Regions from separate parts of the Synechococcus sp. BIOS-E4-1 genome, predicted to be linked through region 3. Evidence: predicted binding sites of a transcription regulator. Region 3 holds the regulator's gene; each other region holds the start of a gene.
The links. The regulator NtcA, encoded in region 3, controls nitrogen genes in cyanobacteria. The targets are predictions, from matches to a motif close to GTANCNNNNGNTAC.

Region 1: SynBIOSE41_RS17510 (molybdenum cofactor guanylyltransferase) is a predicted target of NtcA. The motif match lies at 2,676-2,689, and genes of this name have one in related genera.
Region 2: urtA (urea ABC transporter substrate-binding protein) is a predicted target of NtcA. The motif match lies at 2,053-2,066, and genes of this name have one in related genera.
Region 4: SynBIOSE41_RS17465 (DUF4278 domain-containing protein) is a predicted target of NtcA. The motif match lies at 1,263-1,276, and genes of this name have one in related genera.

The regions. Positions count from the first base shown of each region.
Region 1 covers NZ_CP047935.1:3,254,899-3,259,022, reverse strand. The annotation lists gene SynBIOSE41_RS17520 (molybdopterin oxidoreductase family protein) at 1-908, opposite strand, end outside; gene SynBIOSE41_RS17515 (MFS transporter) at 989-2,557, opposite strand; gene SynBIOSE41_RS17510 (molybdenum cofactor guanylyltransferase) at 2,814-3,398, shown strand; gene SynBIOSE41_RS17505 (GTP 3',8-cyclase MoaA) at 3,395-4,124, shown strand, end outside.
Region 2 covers NZ_CP047935.1:3,238,133-3,242,256, reverse strand. The annotation lists gene SynBIOSE41_RS17440 (urease accessory protein UreD) at 1-96, opposite strand, end outside; gene ureE (urease accessory protein UreE) at 196-684, shown strand; gene SynBIOSE41_RS17430 (urease accessory protein UreF) at 681-1,352, shown strand; gene ureG (urease accessory protein UreG) at 1,352-1,954, shown strand; gene urtA (urea ABC transporter substrate-binding protein) at 2,189-3,493, shown strand; gene SynBIOSE41_RS17415 (branched-chain amino acid ABC transporter permease) at 3,595-4,124, shown strand, end outside.
Region 3 covers NZ_CP047935.1:409,626-413,749, forward strand. The annotation lists gene SynBIOSE41_RS01780 (DUF3084 domain-containing protein) at 1-1,098, opposite strand, end outside; gene ntcA (global nitrogen regulator NtcA) at 1,157-1,891, opposite strand; gene rph (ribonuclease PH) at 1,967-2,704, opposite strand; gene SynBIOSE41_RS01795 (cob(I)yrinic acid a,c-diamide adenosyltransferase) at 2,848-3,456, shown strand; gene dcd (dCTP deaminase) at 3,456-4,049, shown strand; gene thyX (FAD-dependent thymidylate synthase) at 4,080-4,124, opposite strand, start outside.
Region 4 covers NZ_CP047935.1:3,245,045-3,249,168, forward strand. The annotation lists gene ureC (urease subunit alpha) at 1-441, shown strand, start outside; gene SynBIOSE41_RS17460 (type 1 glutamine amidotransferase) at 456-1,193, shown strand; gene SynBIOSE41_RS17465 (DUF4278 domain-containing protein) at 1,361-1,528, shown strand; gene SynBIOSE41_RS17470 (circularly permuted type 2 ATP-grasp protein) at 1,921-3,396, shown strand; gene SynBIOSE41_RS17475 (alpha-E domain-containing protein) at 3,390-4,124, shown strand, end outside.

The DNA of each region.
Region 1 (4,124 bases), 470 kb from region 3:
TCTCTGCGGCTCCAGAGCCTGCCAACGTCGCGAAGTTGTTGTTCCGTGATTCCGCAGAGTTTGGCAGTTTCTTCAGCTGTCCAGGCGTTGATGGTCTTGGCGTAGTCCGAGAATCCTTCAGTGGCGGCATCGATGAAATCGCTGTCGAAGCCGTTGTCTTCAATGACGAGACGAGCCAGCCCGTGGAGCAGGGCGAGATCGCTGCCCGGGGTAATGGCTAGATGATGATCGGCAATCTTGGCCGTGTCTGTGCAACGAGGGTCAACCACCACGATGGTGAGGCCCTTGGGATCACGTTTTTTGCGTTTGAGCAGGCGCTGGAACAGCACGGGGTGGCATTCGGCCGTGTTCGTGCCGATCAGGAATGCCACGGAACAGTGATCGAGATCCTCGTAGCAGCAAGGAGGACCGTCCGAGCCAAGACTGCGGGTATACCCGGCCACGGCTGAACTCATGCAGAGGCGTGAATTGGCATCGAAATTGTTGGTGCCCAGAGCTCCTTTCAAGAACTTCTGGGCCATGTAGTAGTCCTCGGTGTGGAACTGGCCTGAGCCGTACATGGCGATGGCATCGGCACCTTTGCCGCTGAGGGTGCTGCGAATGCGCCCTGTCAGCAGGTCAAAGGCACTGTCCCAGCTGATCGGCTGGAAATCATCATTGAATGTCGGCCGGTAGAGAGGCTGAGTGAGCCTTCCCCGGGCCAGGGTCTCTCCCACCGTGGCCCCCTTGATGCAGACCTGTCCCAGGTTCGATGGATGTTGTTTGTTGCCTCGCGCAGTCCACATCGGGTTGCCTTCGGCGTCCCGTTTCACGGATTTTCCCGCTTCTCCCGGTGGCATCAGTTCCAGACCGCAACCCACGCCGCAGTAAGGACACTGACTCTTAACGCTCGCGCAGGGACTGGTCATCAAAGAAGTCCGATGGAATGAGAGATCCCCGGTGCAGACAGCACCAGGGATCCGTGATCTCAGTCGAGAGTGCTGATTGATCAGCGAGCCATCGCAGGCGCGGATGGCGATGGACTTTCGCCCTCGTGCAACTCAGCGAAGGATCCTTTGGGTTCCTTGAGGAAGAAGAAGCAGAAGAAAGCCACGATCAGTCCTGCGATGCCCAGAATCTGGAAGAAGGCACTGTTGGAGGCTGCAATCACCTCAGGGGAAGGATCTTTGCCTCCACCCATCCAGAGCGGCAGCAGGCTGAAAATGGTGAGGTAAGTCACGGCGCCGACATTGCCGTAGGCACCAACCAGGCCTGCCACCTGACCCGTTACGCGACGCTTCACCAGCGGTACGAGGGCGAATGTTGCGCCTTCCCCGGATTGAACGAAGAAGGAAGCAAGCATGGTGATCACCACAGCAATGAAGATGCCTGTGGAACCGCTGAATGTGCCTGGTTTGATCAGGCTCATCACCAGATAGCCGATGCCCAGTCCGGCTGTGAGAAAGCCCATGGTGTTTTTTCGGCTGCCGAGCTTGTCGGAAATCAATCCGCCGGCCGGTCTCGCCACTAAATTCACGAAAGCGAAACAGGAGGCCAGGATTCCAGCTGTCGCCTTCGGCAGGTCGAAAGTGGTTTCAAAGAATGTTGGCAGCATCGAAACAACAGCCAGCTCAGAACCGAAGTTCACGATGTAGGTGAGTTCGAGGATGGCCACCTGACGGAACTCATAACGATCTTCCTTGGGATACACCTTGGTTCCCATGATCAGATCACGGTTGGTTCGGATGATTCCCCAGGTTTGAAAGATGAACCAGATGAGAACAGCCAGCAGGGCCAGTAGATAAGTTCCAGTGTTCAGGAATCCAACTTTCTGAAGTCTCCAACACAGAACACAGAGGATTGCGGCGAAGGGAACATTCATGCCGAGTAGTCCCCAGAAATCCCTCATCGACGTGACTTCAAGACCTGCAGTCTTCTCGGGACGTTGATACTCTTTTCCTGGCGGGGTATCGCTGACGTTGAAGAAGTAAATCACTCCATAAACGGCGGAGATGATACCCGTTAAAGCAATCGCTCCTCTCCAGTTCAGGGTTGCACCAGTTGGCAGTTCGAATCCCCCGGAGAAGGAAATAAAGCCAGCAAGCGCAACCAGGCTCAGTGCTGAGAAGGCTGAGCCGAAGTTGCCCCAACCGCCATAGATGCCCTCTGCCAGGCCGATCTCTTTGGGAGGGAACCATTCGGCAACCATGCGGATGCCGATCACGAAGCCGGCGCCCACGATGGAGAGCAGCAGACGGGCCACCACCAGTTGATTGAAATCCTGTGCTGATGCAAACATCAGGCAGGGAATCACCGAGAACACCAGCAGGGTGGAATAGGTGAGTCGAGGCCCGAATTTATCCAGCAACATGCCAATCAGCACACGAGCGGGAATGGTGAGCGCAACATTGCAGATTGCAACCGTACGGATCTGGCCGACGGTTAGGCCAAGATCAGCTTTCACTGTTGTGGCCAGTGGCGCCAGGTTGAACCAAACGACAAAAGTTAAAAAGAATGCAAACCAGGTGAGATGGAGTGTTCGATATCTCCCCTGGAATGACCAGAGTTCGCCAAGCATGGGGTTTGTTGGTGTGGAGATTCAAACCCCGGTGTCGAAACGAAGGCACTCAGGATTTCAAGGTGCGGCGCTCATGCAGACCGCCTGATAATTGCACCATTTGGCGGCTACATGAATCGTTGCATTGGCTACAAAATTGCAGTGTTGGGGCCTCAGCATTACTTTCGTGCATCAGCGACCTGAGTCTTTTTGGTAGTCGTTGTAACTGCAAAGTCGTTGGCTTGAGGTGTTACCAAGGCCCAAGATCTTCGGTCCTATGTCTCGTCGTCTTCTGGGCGTTGTTCTTGCCGGTGGTGCCAGTCGTCGCATGGGTGCCGACAAAGCTTTGCTGACCCATCCGGATGGATCGAGCTGGCTTGAGGCTCAGGTCCAGTTGGTGCGCTCAGCGGGTCTTGATGTGTGTGTGATGACGGGTCATGACACGCATCACGCGTTGCTCAGCACGCGCAAGGGAGTGACTGTTCAAGCGGAGCCCTGGCAGCCTGCAGGCCCCCTCTGGGCTTTGAGCTGTGTTCTGCATGATCGTGATGATGAAGCGCTGCTCACACTGCCTGTGGATATGCCGGGCCTACGTCTGGATGCATTGCAGCAATTGATCCTTCGCTGGAGACAGCAGCCAGCCAGGGCGCTTGTTGCCGATGACGGCTCCAGGCTCCAGCACCTCTTTGGGATCTATCCGTGCGGTGCTTCGTATCGCAAGGCGCTTGATGACGAGCTGACGGAGGGGAAGGGCCGTTGGCGCGAGTGGCTTGGGTGCATTCCTCATGACACGCTGAAATTACCTCCTGATCAGCTGGTCAATGTCAATCGGCCCCTTGATCTGAAAGCGTTGACTGGATGATTGCCGCATTTCCCCCGATTGACCAGCGGGCTCGAGCGCTCGGGGTGCTGCGGTTGTCGCTCACGGCCCGCTGCAATCTGGCCTGTCCCTATTGCTGCCCTGATGCTGAGGATCCTCCTGGGCTGCTCAGTCTTGAGCAGCAATTGCGCCTCATCCGGGTTGCTTCCAGGCTGGGAGCACACACCCTTCGGCTCACTGGAGGCGAACCGTTGCTGAGTGATCGGTTGCTGCCGCTACTTGAGCAGGTGGCTTGCGGGCGTGCCACTCCTGGAGACCCCTTGCAGGGTTTGCGTCAGGTGGCACTCACCAGCAACGGTGTGTTGCTGACGCAGGAACGGGCTCTTGCTCTGCGCGCTGCTGGTCTTGATCGGATCACTATCAGTCTCGATGCGGTCGAGGCTGTGGTGGTGGCGCGTATGGCTGGTCTGCGCGGTGGGGAACCAGCCGGAGCCCGCCTGATTCAGCAGGTGCTGGCTGGTCTTGAGGCAGCTCGTTCTGCAGGATTTGACCCTGCTTCTGGGGCCCTAAAGCTCAATGCGGTGATCCAGCGGGGCGTCAACGACGATCAGTTGATTCCTCTGGCGATGTTGGCGCGTCAGCAAGGGCTGGAGCTGCGCTTGATCGAATATATGGATGTGGGTAATCGCAACGGCTGGGCCATGGAGCAGGTTCTGCCTGCCGCCGTGATGATTGATCGCATCAGCCGCCATTGGCCGTTGTTGTCAC
Region 2 (4,124 bases), 490 kb from region 3:
GAAGGGAGCACTGCAGCCGCCCTGGTGAATGGTGCTCTCACCTTGCTGAATAAACTTCAGACGGCAGTGTCCCTGCCAGGGATCGAGGCGTTGCATCACACCAAGCTCGATGGCTCTCAGCGATCACTCTGTAGCAATGCACACGAAAAGAAGGCTTGGGTCATAGGCAGGCTCAGGGCCGGACAGGGAAGGGTGTTGGTTGAACCTGTGATCGTGCTGGAGCACCGCCAATTGGCCGGCGGATGGACCAAGGCCGAGGCGGTCGGTCGTTTGCAACTGCCGCTCACCGCAGACGAACGCACGGTTTTGCGTGGCCGCCGTCGCACCCGCTGCGGCAGGGAGTTGTTGCTGCAGCTGCCTCGTGATGGTGCTCTCCAGCCGGGAGATCTCCTTTTGGATGGATTGCGCAGTTTGCAGGTGGAAGTGATCGCAGCACCAGAACGGCTGTTGCGGGTTCGCGCGGCTTCGCCGCTTGAGCTCCTGCAGGCTGCTTATCACCTTGGAAACCGTCATGTTCCGCTTGAGCTGCATGAACAGGAGCTTCTGCTGCTTGAGGATTCGGTGTTGGCCGTGATGTTGACGAGTCGTGGACTTCAGGTGGGTACCTGTGAACGGCCATTTGTTCCCGATGGTGGTGCCTATGGCGGAGTTCATTCGCATCCTCATGGACTCGCTCCTGCATGAGATCGCTCGCCTTGCTGCAGATGGTCAGTCCGGCGCTGCCCGTGGGTGCATTCAGTTATTCCGAGGGATTGGAGGTGTTGATTCAATCCGGTGCTCTCAGGGATGAACATGGGATTGAGCTGTGGCTTGCTGCAGAGCTTCAGCGGGGTGGCTTGCGCCTCGAAGCCGCAGCGCTCCCGGAGTTGGCAGCTGATCTGAGGCATTGGCAGGCCAGTGCTGATGCCAGTGCGCGAACCCGGGTGATTGATCTGGATGGCTGGCTGTTGGCGACGCGCGAAGCTGCAGAGCTGCGTGCCCAACAGCGTCAGATGGGTGGTTCGTTGCTTGTGCTGCTCGCAGACCTGGGTCACCCTCTTCCAGAAGCGCTTCCTCTGGCATGGCCTGCTGCATGGGCATGGGCCTCCGTTGCTCTGCAGGTCGCTGAGCGGGAAATGGTTGAGGGCTATCTCTACGGCTGGGTTGCCAATCAACTCAGTGCTGCTGTGCGTTTAGTGCCATTGGGGCCAACAAGAGCCCAGGTTCTGCAGCAACGCCTGCTCCCCCAGATCGTGGATGTGGCTGAACAGTTGTCTGCTGTTCACCCCCATGAGCTTTGGAACAGTGGTGTTGGCGTCTCGATGGCGCAGCTGGCCCATGCTGAGTTGTATTCCCGCTTGTTTCGAAGTTGATGGCTAGCAAGCTTCGTTTAGGTGTTGCCGGACCGGTGGGCTCGGGGAAGACCGCATTGGTTGAGGCTCTTTGCAGAGAGCTGCGCGATCAGTTGCAGCTGGCTGTTGTCACCAATGACATCTACACCCAGGAGGATGCTCAGTTTCTGACCCAGGCAGGGGCCTTGGAGCCAGAGCGGATCCGTGGAGTCGAAACTGGAGGATGTCCGCATACAGCGATTCGGGAGGATTGCTCGATCAATCGGTCTGCGGTGTCTGAGCTGGAAGCCCAGTTTCCCGACTTGGATGTGGTGTTGGTGGAAAGCGGTGGCGATAATTTGGCCGCCAGCTTCAGTCCTGAGCTGGTGGACTTGTGCATCTACGTGATCGATGTTGCTGCTGGTGACAAGATCCCGCGCAAGGGCGGCCCAGGCATCACCCGCTCAGACTTGCTTGTGATCAACAAGATCGATCTGGCACCTTTCGTTGGAGCCGACTTGGGGGTGATGGAGCGTGATGCCCAACGAATGCGTGCAGGCCGTCCCTGGTGCTTCACCAATCTCCAAAGCGGAGAAGGCCTGGATTCTGTTGTTGGATTTCTGATACAACAGCTACCAAATTAAAGACGTATTCAATAATTGTCATTGCTTTTGCTGTCGTTGATACCGAATTACTTTTGGTGTAAGTGGATGTAATCTCATTCCTTGCTTGATGCGCATTTGTCGCAATAGTTACTTTGCTTAGGCACTGTTCAAGACCCTTAACGTCATTATGTTCTCGTTAATACAAAACTGATTTTGAATCAGTCTTACTCAGTCACTTCCGCCATTCGGCGAGCATCCTGAATTGAGGATTTCATGAGTAATTCTTTGTCCAAGCGGTTGTTTTCTGGCTTGGCTGCTGTCTCTCTAGGCCTCGGTGTCACGGCATGTGCAGGTGGCGGTCAGGCCACCAACGCCACCTGTGATGACGAAGGAAATTGCACTGTCACTGTTGGCATCCTTCATTCTCTGACAGGCACCATGGCCATCTCGGAGAAGACCCTCGTTGATACCGAGAAGATGGCCATCGCAGAAATCAACGCTGCCGGGGGCGTTGAGGTTGATGGCAAGAAATACATCATTGAAACCATCGTTGAAGATGGTGCATCCACATGGCCGACCTTCGCTGAGAAATCGAAGAAGCTGATCGACCAAGACAAGGTGCCAGTTGTTTTTGGTGGCTGGACTTCAGCCAGCCGGAAGGAAATGCTGCCGGTCTATGAGTCGAAGAATGCCTTCCTGTATTACCCGATTCAGTACGAAGGCCAGGAATGTTCGAGCAACATCTTCTACACCGGCGCAACCCCGAATCAACAATCGGAACCGGCCACCAAATTCATGTATGAGAAGTCACCTGCTGCTGGTAAGGACTTCTTCCTGGTTGGATCGGACTATGTGTTCCCTCGCACGTCCAATACGATCACCAAGGCGCAGGTTGAGCAGCTCGGTGGCAAGGTTGTCGGCGAGGATTATCTGCCTCTAGGGAATACAGAGGTAGCTCCAATTATCGCCAAGATCAAAAAAGCCCTCCCGGATGGTGGCGTCATCATCAACACCCTCAACGGCGACCAGAACGTCGCTTTCTTCAAGCAGATACAAGATGCTGGGATCACACCGGCCAATGGTTATTACGTGATGAGTTATTCCATCGCTGAAGAAGAAATCAGCACGATTGGACCTGAATTTCTTGAGGGTCACTACGGCGCATGGAACTACATGATGTCGATCGATACACCTGCTTCCAAGAAGTTTGCTGCAGACTTCAAGGCCAAGTACGGCGCCGATCGCATGGTTGCTGACCCGCAAGAGTCGGCATACAACATGGTGTATCTCTGGAAAGCTGCTGTCGAAAAAGCCAATAGCTTTGACGACGACAAAGTGCGTAAAGCGCTGATTGGTATCGAGTTTGATGCACCTCAGGGTCCTGTGAAAGTGATGCCAAACCATCACCTCTCTCAGACGGTTCGGATCGGTCAGATCACCAAAGACGGTCAGTTCGCGATCCTTGAAGAGACCAATGGTCCTGTGTCACCGCAGGCTTGGAACCAGATCCACCCTGATTCCAGTGGCTATGCCTGTGACCACACCGATTCCTCTAAAGGCGGTAAGTACAAGCTCTGATTCAGTTTCATTCATTGACTGATCACTGATTGGTCTTTGGAGGAGTTCCTCATGGGACTCCTCCTTTTGTTGTTCCACCGACTGTTTCAGTCCCGACTTCCGTGCAACTGCTTTTTGAAAGCCTGTTCAATGGTGTCGCCATCGGTTCGGTCCTGCTGATGGCTGCACTTGGATTGGCGATTGTGTTTGGCCTGATGGGCGTGATCAACCTCGCCCATGGTGAGTTGATCATGCTCGGGGCCTACACGACCTATGTGGTGCAGCTCATCTTCAAGCTGCCTGCAATGCAGCCCTTCTACAACGTCTATGTGTTGATTGCGATTCCCCTGGCCTTTGTCGTCAGCGGTGTCGTCGGCATCCTTTTAGAGCGAACCGTCATTCGTCGTCTTTACGGCAGCCCTCTGGAAACACTGCTGGCTACCTGGGGAGTCAGTCTGATTTTGCAGCAGTTTGTGCGCAGTGTGCCGATGGCTTATGCCGCAGGATTGGTCCTCGCTCTGGTGAGCGGATTTGGTTTGCCGTTGGTGCTTCCCGCTCAGTGGTTGATCGCGAAGCGTGCGCGTTTGATTCGTTTTGGCTCCTGGGCTCTGTCGGCCTGTTTTGGGGTTTGTCTTGCAGGGGTTCTGGCTTC
Region 3 (4,124 bases):
AACCAGTCCACCACTGCGTTCGGTCAGCTCCCGGGCAAGCGTGTTGACGCCGTTGGCATCAAATTGAAGTCCCTGGCTGAGCGACCCCCGTCGGCGTACCTCTGCCAGGGTGGATGCCAACAGCAGGTTGATGCGGTTTCGCACCGCTTCCGGGTTGGTGTCCTGGCTGGCAAGAGTGGTTCTGGCCAGAACTTCTCCCTCAATGGTGATGGCCACATTGGGACGTACATCCGGGAAGGCGTAAACCACTCGCTCACCACGCAGCACATTGGCCGCTGAGCGCAGCAGCACCACCCAGGTGCCAGGTTTTCGGATGGCTTTTTCCAGTCTTTCAATGTCCTGGCGGGGCACGAGGATGATCTGGCGATCAGGTGCCTGTCCTGGCAGAACTTTCTGAAAGGCCTGCAGATTGGCTTCCCGCAACACCTGGTCAATCACTTGCCGGGCTTGATCAGGACGATCCAGCTTGAGCGTGACGGTGGCCAGTGGCTGACCACTGCTGATGGCCACATCTCCACGCCGCAGTGCCAGCAGGTTCTCCTCCAGTTGCTGGAGCTCCGCTTCACCGGAGCTGATGCGTTCGCGCACCGCCTGAAGTTCATCATCCGTGCGCTGGATTTCCGCATCGCGGTTGCGCACGTCCTGGCTGAGTCTCTGTCGTTCAGCTTCAAGTCGGCGCGTCTGTTCCTGCAGCGGTTGAAGTGTGCTGCGCAGCTCACCGGCCCGGGCCTCTGCATCAGCCAGGATCTTCCTGGCTTTGATTTCATCGGCGCGAGCCTCCTCGAGTTGTTGACGGGCCTTGCGTTGAGCCTTGCGGCTTCCTTTCAGATCTGAGCGACTGCTGCGCAGGCGTGCTTCCAGGTCGTTGAGTTCAAACAGTCCAACCCGCAGCTGACGGCTCACCAGCAGCATCAGCCCCAGCGACAGGGCGCTGATCAGGCTCCCCGTCAGCACTGTGATCACCACCGCGGTTTGACGTGGGCGAAGACCAAAAAGGCTCAGCCGGGCCTTGCCGACCCTTGAACCCAGTCGATCACCAAGGGTGGAGAGCACCCCCCCGAGGATCAACAGGGACAGCAGCAGAAGCCAGCCGGTCACGGACGGTCAAACATGCGGCAGGCCGCTGAGGTGCTGCCCATCTTCACCTGTCGAGGGATTAACTGAAACGTTTGGCCAGTGCAATCGGATCGAGAACGGTGATTTTCTTGCGGTCAATTTCGACCAGGCCTGAATTGCGTAGATCGCCAAGCAGTCGCGTGATCGTGACACGGGTGGATCCGATCGCTTCAGCGATGGCCTGGTGAGACAGACGCAGATCAATGGTGATGCCCTGGGACCCAGGCATGCCGAAGTCCCTGCAGAGAACAAGCAGAAAACTCACCAGACGGGAGGACATATCCCGGTGTGTGAGTGTTTCGATCATGGTCTCGGTCTGCAGAATTCTGCTGGAGAGACCCTGCAGTAACAGCAATCCCACGCTGGTGTCCGCTTCGATCGCCTGGCGCACGGAGCTCGCTGGTGCTGTCACCATCTCCACTCTGGTGAATGCCACGGAGTGATAAAACCGATCGGAGCGATGCCCGGTGAGCAGTGAGAGCACTCCGAACAGGCTGTTTTCCCTCAGCAGGGCAACGGTGATCTCTTCCCCCGACTCGTACACCCTCGACAGACGTACAGCCCCCCTTCGGATCAGATAGACGCGTTCGGCGGGGTCGCCAGGGAAAAAGATTGTCTTGTTCCGCTCCACCATTTCGGTGCTGGCACCATCCAGATCACGGATCACTTCCAGCAGGGTTCTGCTGGCGGGGTTGGGCGCATTGGTCAGGCTTGTCTCTGTGGATCGCCCAGGTTGGGGAGCAGTCCGACTGAAGCCGCGCATCACTTCGGCCATGACCAACGCATCAATGCGGGGAAGTTAAGGAGCGATGCGCCGTCACCCTGTAGCAACGCACACGGTTCTTCTGGCTCAGTCCCCATGGAGTGCATTCAGCTGTGCGGCCATGAGTTGCTTGAGCCCTGGTTCGGCAAGGTCCAGAAGGCTGTTGAGCTGCCGGCGACTGAATGGTGCACCCTCGGCAGTGCCTTGCAGCTCGAGCAGATCGCCGGCGTTGTTCATCACCACATTGAGATCCACATCGGCCCGGCTGTCTTCGCTGTAGTCCAGATCAAGCAGAGGATGCCCCTCGATCAGGCCCACAGAGACCGCTGCCACTTGGTTGATGACCGGATTGGTGCTGATGCGGCCTTGTGCAAGCAGCCGTTCGCAGGCCTTCTGCAGGGCGAGCCATGCGCCGGTGATGGCCGCTGTCCGGGTCCCCGCATCCGCCTGAATCACATCGCAGTCGATCAGCAGTGTGTTCTCACCCAAAGCCCCCATGTCGATTGCGGCGCGAAGGCTGCGGCCGATCAGGCGTTGGATCTCCTGGGTTCGTCCTGACAGTTTCATCAGTTCCCTGCGCTGACGATCAGGAGTGGATCCCGGCAGCAGTCGGTATTCAGCGCTGAGCCACCCCAGGCCCTGATCACGTCGCCAGCGAGGGACACCGTCTTCCTGGCAGACGCTGCAGAGCACGGTGGTACGTCCGGTGCGAACGATGACGGAGCTCAGAGCGAAACCCATGGGATCCCAGTCGACAGAGAAGGCCCTGAGGTCGGCGGGTTGGCGGCCATCTTGGCGATCAACGTTGCGCTGGGGTTCGCTCATGGGGAAAGGTTCGGGATCTTGAGCCTGCCAGTTGGCCTAGAGACACCAGGGATGGTGTCAAAGGGATTGTGATTTGCATTTTCGCCGCTAGATTCGAGTTCCGCTGGGTCGATTCGATTCCAGTTACGACGGAAGCGACCGAGATGACAGCCAGCCTGAGCCCAAGCCATCGCTCCCGCGAGCAGAGCGGCGCCGATCAACGGGCTCTGAACCGTACCGGCCTGCATCCCCTGCCCTCGCTTCAGCCTCATCAGCCACTGCATCTGGTGGCTCCTGAGGGGCAGTTGCAGGTGCATACCGCCCCGTATCGAGGCAGTTTCGGCACAGTGCTCAGTCAGGCACTGCGATCCGCTGGGCTTGGCAGCCGTGTCGCAGTGATGCAGTTCCTCAAGGGTGGAGTCGCACAGGGGCCTGATGCGGCGATCACGCTCTGCGATCGCATGGTCTGGATGAGGCCTGCAGTGATGGGATGTCTTTCAGATCCGGCCAGCTCAACTGAACCCACGACTGTGGATGCTGTGCAGGCGGTCTGGCAGATCTGTCGCCGCCACCTCGCCAGTGGTGATCTCGATCAATTGGTGCTGGATGAACTCGGTTTGGCTATCGCACTGGGCTATCTGAACGAAGCTGAGGTGCGTGACAGCCTGGATGCACGCCCTGGTTCCATGGATGTGATCATCACAGGACCGTCGATCCCGGAATCTCTCATGGGCCTGGCCGATCAAGTGACGGAACTGCGTAGGGGTTTCTGATGCTCAAGAACGACCGTTGGATCACGGAACAGGCTGCCGCAGGCATGCTCGAACCCTTTCAGAGAGGCTTGATTCGTCATCTGGATCCTGAACAGAAGCTTGCACCTGTTCTCAGCTTTGGATGTTCCTCCTACGGCTACGACCTGCGTTTATCGCCTCGGGAATTTCTGATTTTCAAGCATGTTCCTGGAACAGTGATGAACCCCAAACGGTTCAATCCTGGAAATCTTGAGCCCACAGAGCTTCACCATGATGACGATGGTGACTACTTCATTCTTCCAGCCCATTCCTATGGCTTGGGTGTGGCTCTGGAAAAGATGAAGGTCCCGCCGAACATCACCGTGATCTGCCTGGGCAAAAGCACTTATGCACGTCTGGGAATCATCGTGAACACCACACCGGCTGAAGCCAGCTGGGAGGGGCATCTCACGCTTGAATTCAGCAACAGTTCAGGAGCTGACTGCCGCATCTATGCCAATGAAGGCATCTGCCAACTGCTGTTTTTCGAAGGCGATCCCTGTGACACCACCTATAGCGATCGCCAAGGCAAATACCAGCATCAACCTGAAAAGGTGACACTGGCCAAGGTTTAAGGCCGACAAGACATGGATCTCGCCTCTCGGTCAGGGAGCCAATCGCGCCTTGTGCAGGCGGTTTTTCTCGTACCA
Region 4 (4,124 bases), 480 kb from region 3:
GGATCCATCGAAACCGGCAAGCTCGCTGATCTGGTGCTTTGGAAACCAGGCTTCTTCGGCATCCGACCTGAGCTGGTGATCAAGGGCGGCTCGATTGTGTGGGCCCAGATGGGAGACGCCAATGCCTCAATTCCGACTCCAGGGCCCGTGCACGGCCGCCCGATGTTCGGCGCCTTCGGCAAAGCCCTGGCTCCCAGTTGTCTCACCTTCGTGAGCGAAGCCGCGATGGATGCCGACATCCAACGCCAGCTAGGTCTGGAACGCATCTGCATGGCGGTGAAGGAGACCCGGAGCGTGGGCAAGAGTGCGCTCAAGCTTAATGCGGCCCTGCCCAAGGTGAATGTGGACCCGCAGACCTATGAGGTGTTCGCCGATGGCAACCTGCTCACCTGCGAGCCCGCCGAGACTCTGCCCCTCGCCCAGCGCTACCTCTTGTTGTGAATCACTCCCTGCTGGTGGTTCAGCACGTTGATCATGAGGGTCCTGATCTGATTCGTGAACTCGCGATTCAACGGGGAATGAGCATCCAGACGATCCGTCCAGATCTCGGCGAAGTCCTGCTCGATCCAGCCAGCCTCCCGAACACGATTGCTGTGGTGCTTGGCGGCCCGATGGGGGTGAACGACCGCAATGAGCCACACATGAAGTGGCTTCAACGCGAGCTGGAATGGTTATCGATCTGGCATCAGCAGAAAAAACCCGTGCTGGGAATCTGTCTGGGTGCCCAGCTGCTCGCTGTGGCGGCTGGAGGATCGGTGGGACCACTCGAGGTGGGCGACCCACCACAGGCACTGAAAGAGCTGGGTATTGGCGCCATTCACTGGCTGCGGAATTCCAAAGAAGAACCCCTGCTTGATGGCCTTGATCCAAGTGCACTGGTCCTGCACTGGCACGGCGATCGCATCCGACTACCCCATGACGCCACCTTGCTTGGTTCGTCATTGCACTGCCCCGAACAGGTGTTCAGGATCGGCCGGCATGCCTTTGGCCTCCAGTGTCATCTCGAAATCTCAGGGCCAAACCTGGAGCGATGGATTCAATCCGACGCCGCTTACATCGTTAGCGCGATGGGGAGTAATGGAGCCAATCGACTCCGCAGTGACTGGGAGCAACTCGGCGGATATCTGCAACAGAGTGGAAGCCAGTTGTTCAGCAATATGTTCAATGAGCTACAAAACATCAGCAGCCACTGAATCCAAAACCTTTCGAAACTGGTATCAACACGAACACCAGAGCAACAAACCAATCAATCACAATCATCTGTAGTCACAGCTACACATCGTTCACTTCATCCTTGAATGAAGCGCAGTACGACTCAGGCCATGGAACGGGGACCTGAGCTTGCTTCGGAGAACCGATCATGAGCGCACTTCTCTATCGCGGTCACACCTACAATCAGCACAAAGATTTTGTAAAAAAGCCAACTGTTCAACTCACCTATCGCAGGCAGACTTATCGGGCACGTCAGGCAGAGGCTCGCCCGATTGTGGTCGAGCTGAAATATCGGGGTGTAGCTTACAGCCACTGAGCAATCCATTCTTTTGAATGCGGCCAAATCGAAAGATCTGAGTGGCTAAAACTCAGTTTCTACTTGGATCAGAGTTGATGTGGTTCAATCGAACATCGGGCAAAGCTGCAAGCAATCCCTTTCAAGCTCCAGGGAGTCCTCCGGCTGCAAACAGAAAAACCATCCGGTTTCGACTGCCTGGTCATCAGCTCTCTTTTCACTGCAACAGCTGAGAACATTTCAGCAACGCGTGGTGATCTGCTGATCGAGCTCGTATCAGTGAATTGCGTACCGAGCACTACACAAATTTTGTGATCTTTGGAGATCAGATCACCCTCAACAAGGATTCGTAGCAACAGTCACAAGACGTGGCTGGAGCGAGCTCTTGGATCAAGTAAACCCGCCTTGAAGGGATGTTCACCGACTACAGACCATCGGTCGGCTACGACGAATATTTCTGCAGTGGTACAGCCTGTCCCCGTAAGAATCTGGCCCCCCTGCTCAGTTCACTGGGACAGATTGGCCTGCCGGAACTGAAACGCAACCATGCCTCTGCAAGCAACTTGCTACGCCGGCTTGGAGCCACCTTTCGCCTCAATGACTCTGGCCAGGAGGGTAGCGAACGGATTCTTCCATTCGATCCCCTGCCTCGACTGATTGCCCTTAGCGAATGGAAGGCCCTGGAGCAGGGACTGCTGCAACGATTGGAGGCCATCGACTGCTTCCTCGCCGACGTCTATGGCTCTCAGCTGATCATTCGTGACGGCGTCATCGACCGTGAGGACGTGGAGAGTTCATCAGGCTGGCTCCCCCAGATGCAGGGCATTGAACTGCCGTTCAATCGTTGGTGCCACATCTCAGGCCTGGACCTGATTCGCGATGGCGACGGCCACTGGCGTGTACTGGAAGACAACCTGCGCTGTCCGTCAGGCGTTGCCTACTTCCTCGAAAACAGACGGGTCATGAAACGCCTTTTCCCCAGCCTGTTCGAGGGGCGCACCGTCAAACCCATTGACGATTACCCGTCCCACCTGTTTCGAACCCTCCAGGACCTGGCTCCCTGGAGCGATTCACCACAGGTTGTGATCCTGACTCCAGGGGTTTTGAACAGTGCTTACTTCGAGCACAGCTACCTGGCCCAGCAAATGGGCATCCCATTAGTCGAAGGAAGGGATCTGATCTGCGAGGACAATAGTGTTTGGATGCGCAGCACGAACGGTCGCACGCGAGTGGATGTGATCTATCGCCGCATCGACGACGACTTCCTCGATCCAACCGTTTTTCGCAAAGACTCCATGCTGGGAGTCTCCGGCCTCATGGATGTGCTGCGTCAGGGCAGGCTCTCCATCGCCAATGCGCCGGGAACAGGAGTTGCCGATGACAAGCTCATCTATGCCCATGTGCCGGCAATGATTCGCTACTACCTCGGTGAGGAGCCAGTCATCGAGAACGTTCACACCTATCTGTGCGCACGGTCAGAGGATCGCCAGTTCGTCCTCGACAACCTTGAACAGCTAGTGGTGAAATCCGTTGCCGAAGCAGGGGGCTACGGGATGCTGATCGGACCGCAGGCAAGCCGCTCAGAATTGGCCGACTTCGATTCGAAGATCAGGGAGAATCCACGCAACTTCATCGCCCAGCCAACGCTTCAGCTCTCCACCGTGCCATCGCTCAGCGAGGGGGAGCTTTACCCATGTCATGTGGATCTTCGCCCTTACGTGCTGCGTGGAAAAAGCAATTGGGTCAGCCCAGGTGGACTCACCCGTGTTGCCCTAAAGCGAGGTTCTCTAGTGGTGAATTCCTCCCAGGGTGGCGGCTGCAAGGACACCTGGATTCTGGATGAACAGCGGGTCACAACGGAGCAGAAAAGGGAGGCCGCCCTGTGCTGAGCCGGGTCGCCGACTCCCTCTACTGGATCAATCGCTATCTGGAACGAGCAGAAAACATCTCGCGCTTTCTCGAGGTCAGCGAAGCGATGGCTCTCGACTGCCCTCCAGGCAGTGCCGAACCGTGGCTGCCTTTGGTGGATGCCACCGGCGACCGCCGCAGTTTCGACAAGGCTTATCCATCTGGATCATCCAAAGATGTCATCCACTTCCTGCTCCTGGATCAGGACAACCGCAACAGCATTGTGAGCTGCATCGCGATGGCTCGCGAGAACGCACGGCAGATCCGCGACGTCATCACCACGGAGATGTGGGAGCAGATCAATGATCTTCACTGGAGCCTGCAGAAAGGCGAAACGATCTGGGAGGAACCACCTCAGGAACAATTGAGGATCATCCGACGAGGCTGCCAGATCTTTTATGGCATCACTGATGCCACGCTCAGTCGCGATCTGAGCTGGTTATTCAGCCAGCTGGGACGACTCATGGAACGAGCGGATAAAACCTCTCGGATCCTCGATGTGAAGTACTTCCTGCTGTTGCCGATTCCCGAAGAGATCGGAGGAGTGCTCGACGAGCTGCAATGGATCACCCTGCTACGCACCGCCGGGGCTTATCAGATGTACAGACAAAGTATGCAGAAGGGAATCACACCAACATCCGTCGCCCAATTCCTGCTGCTCGATCCGATCTTTCCGCGATCGGTCCGGTTCTGCCTGCAAGGAATCAGC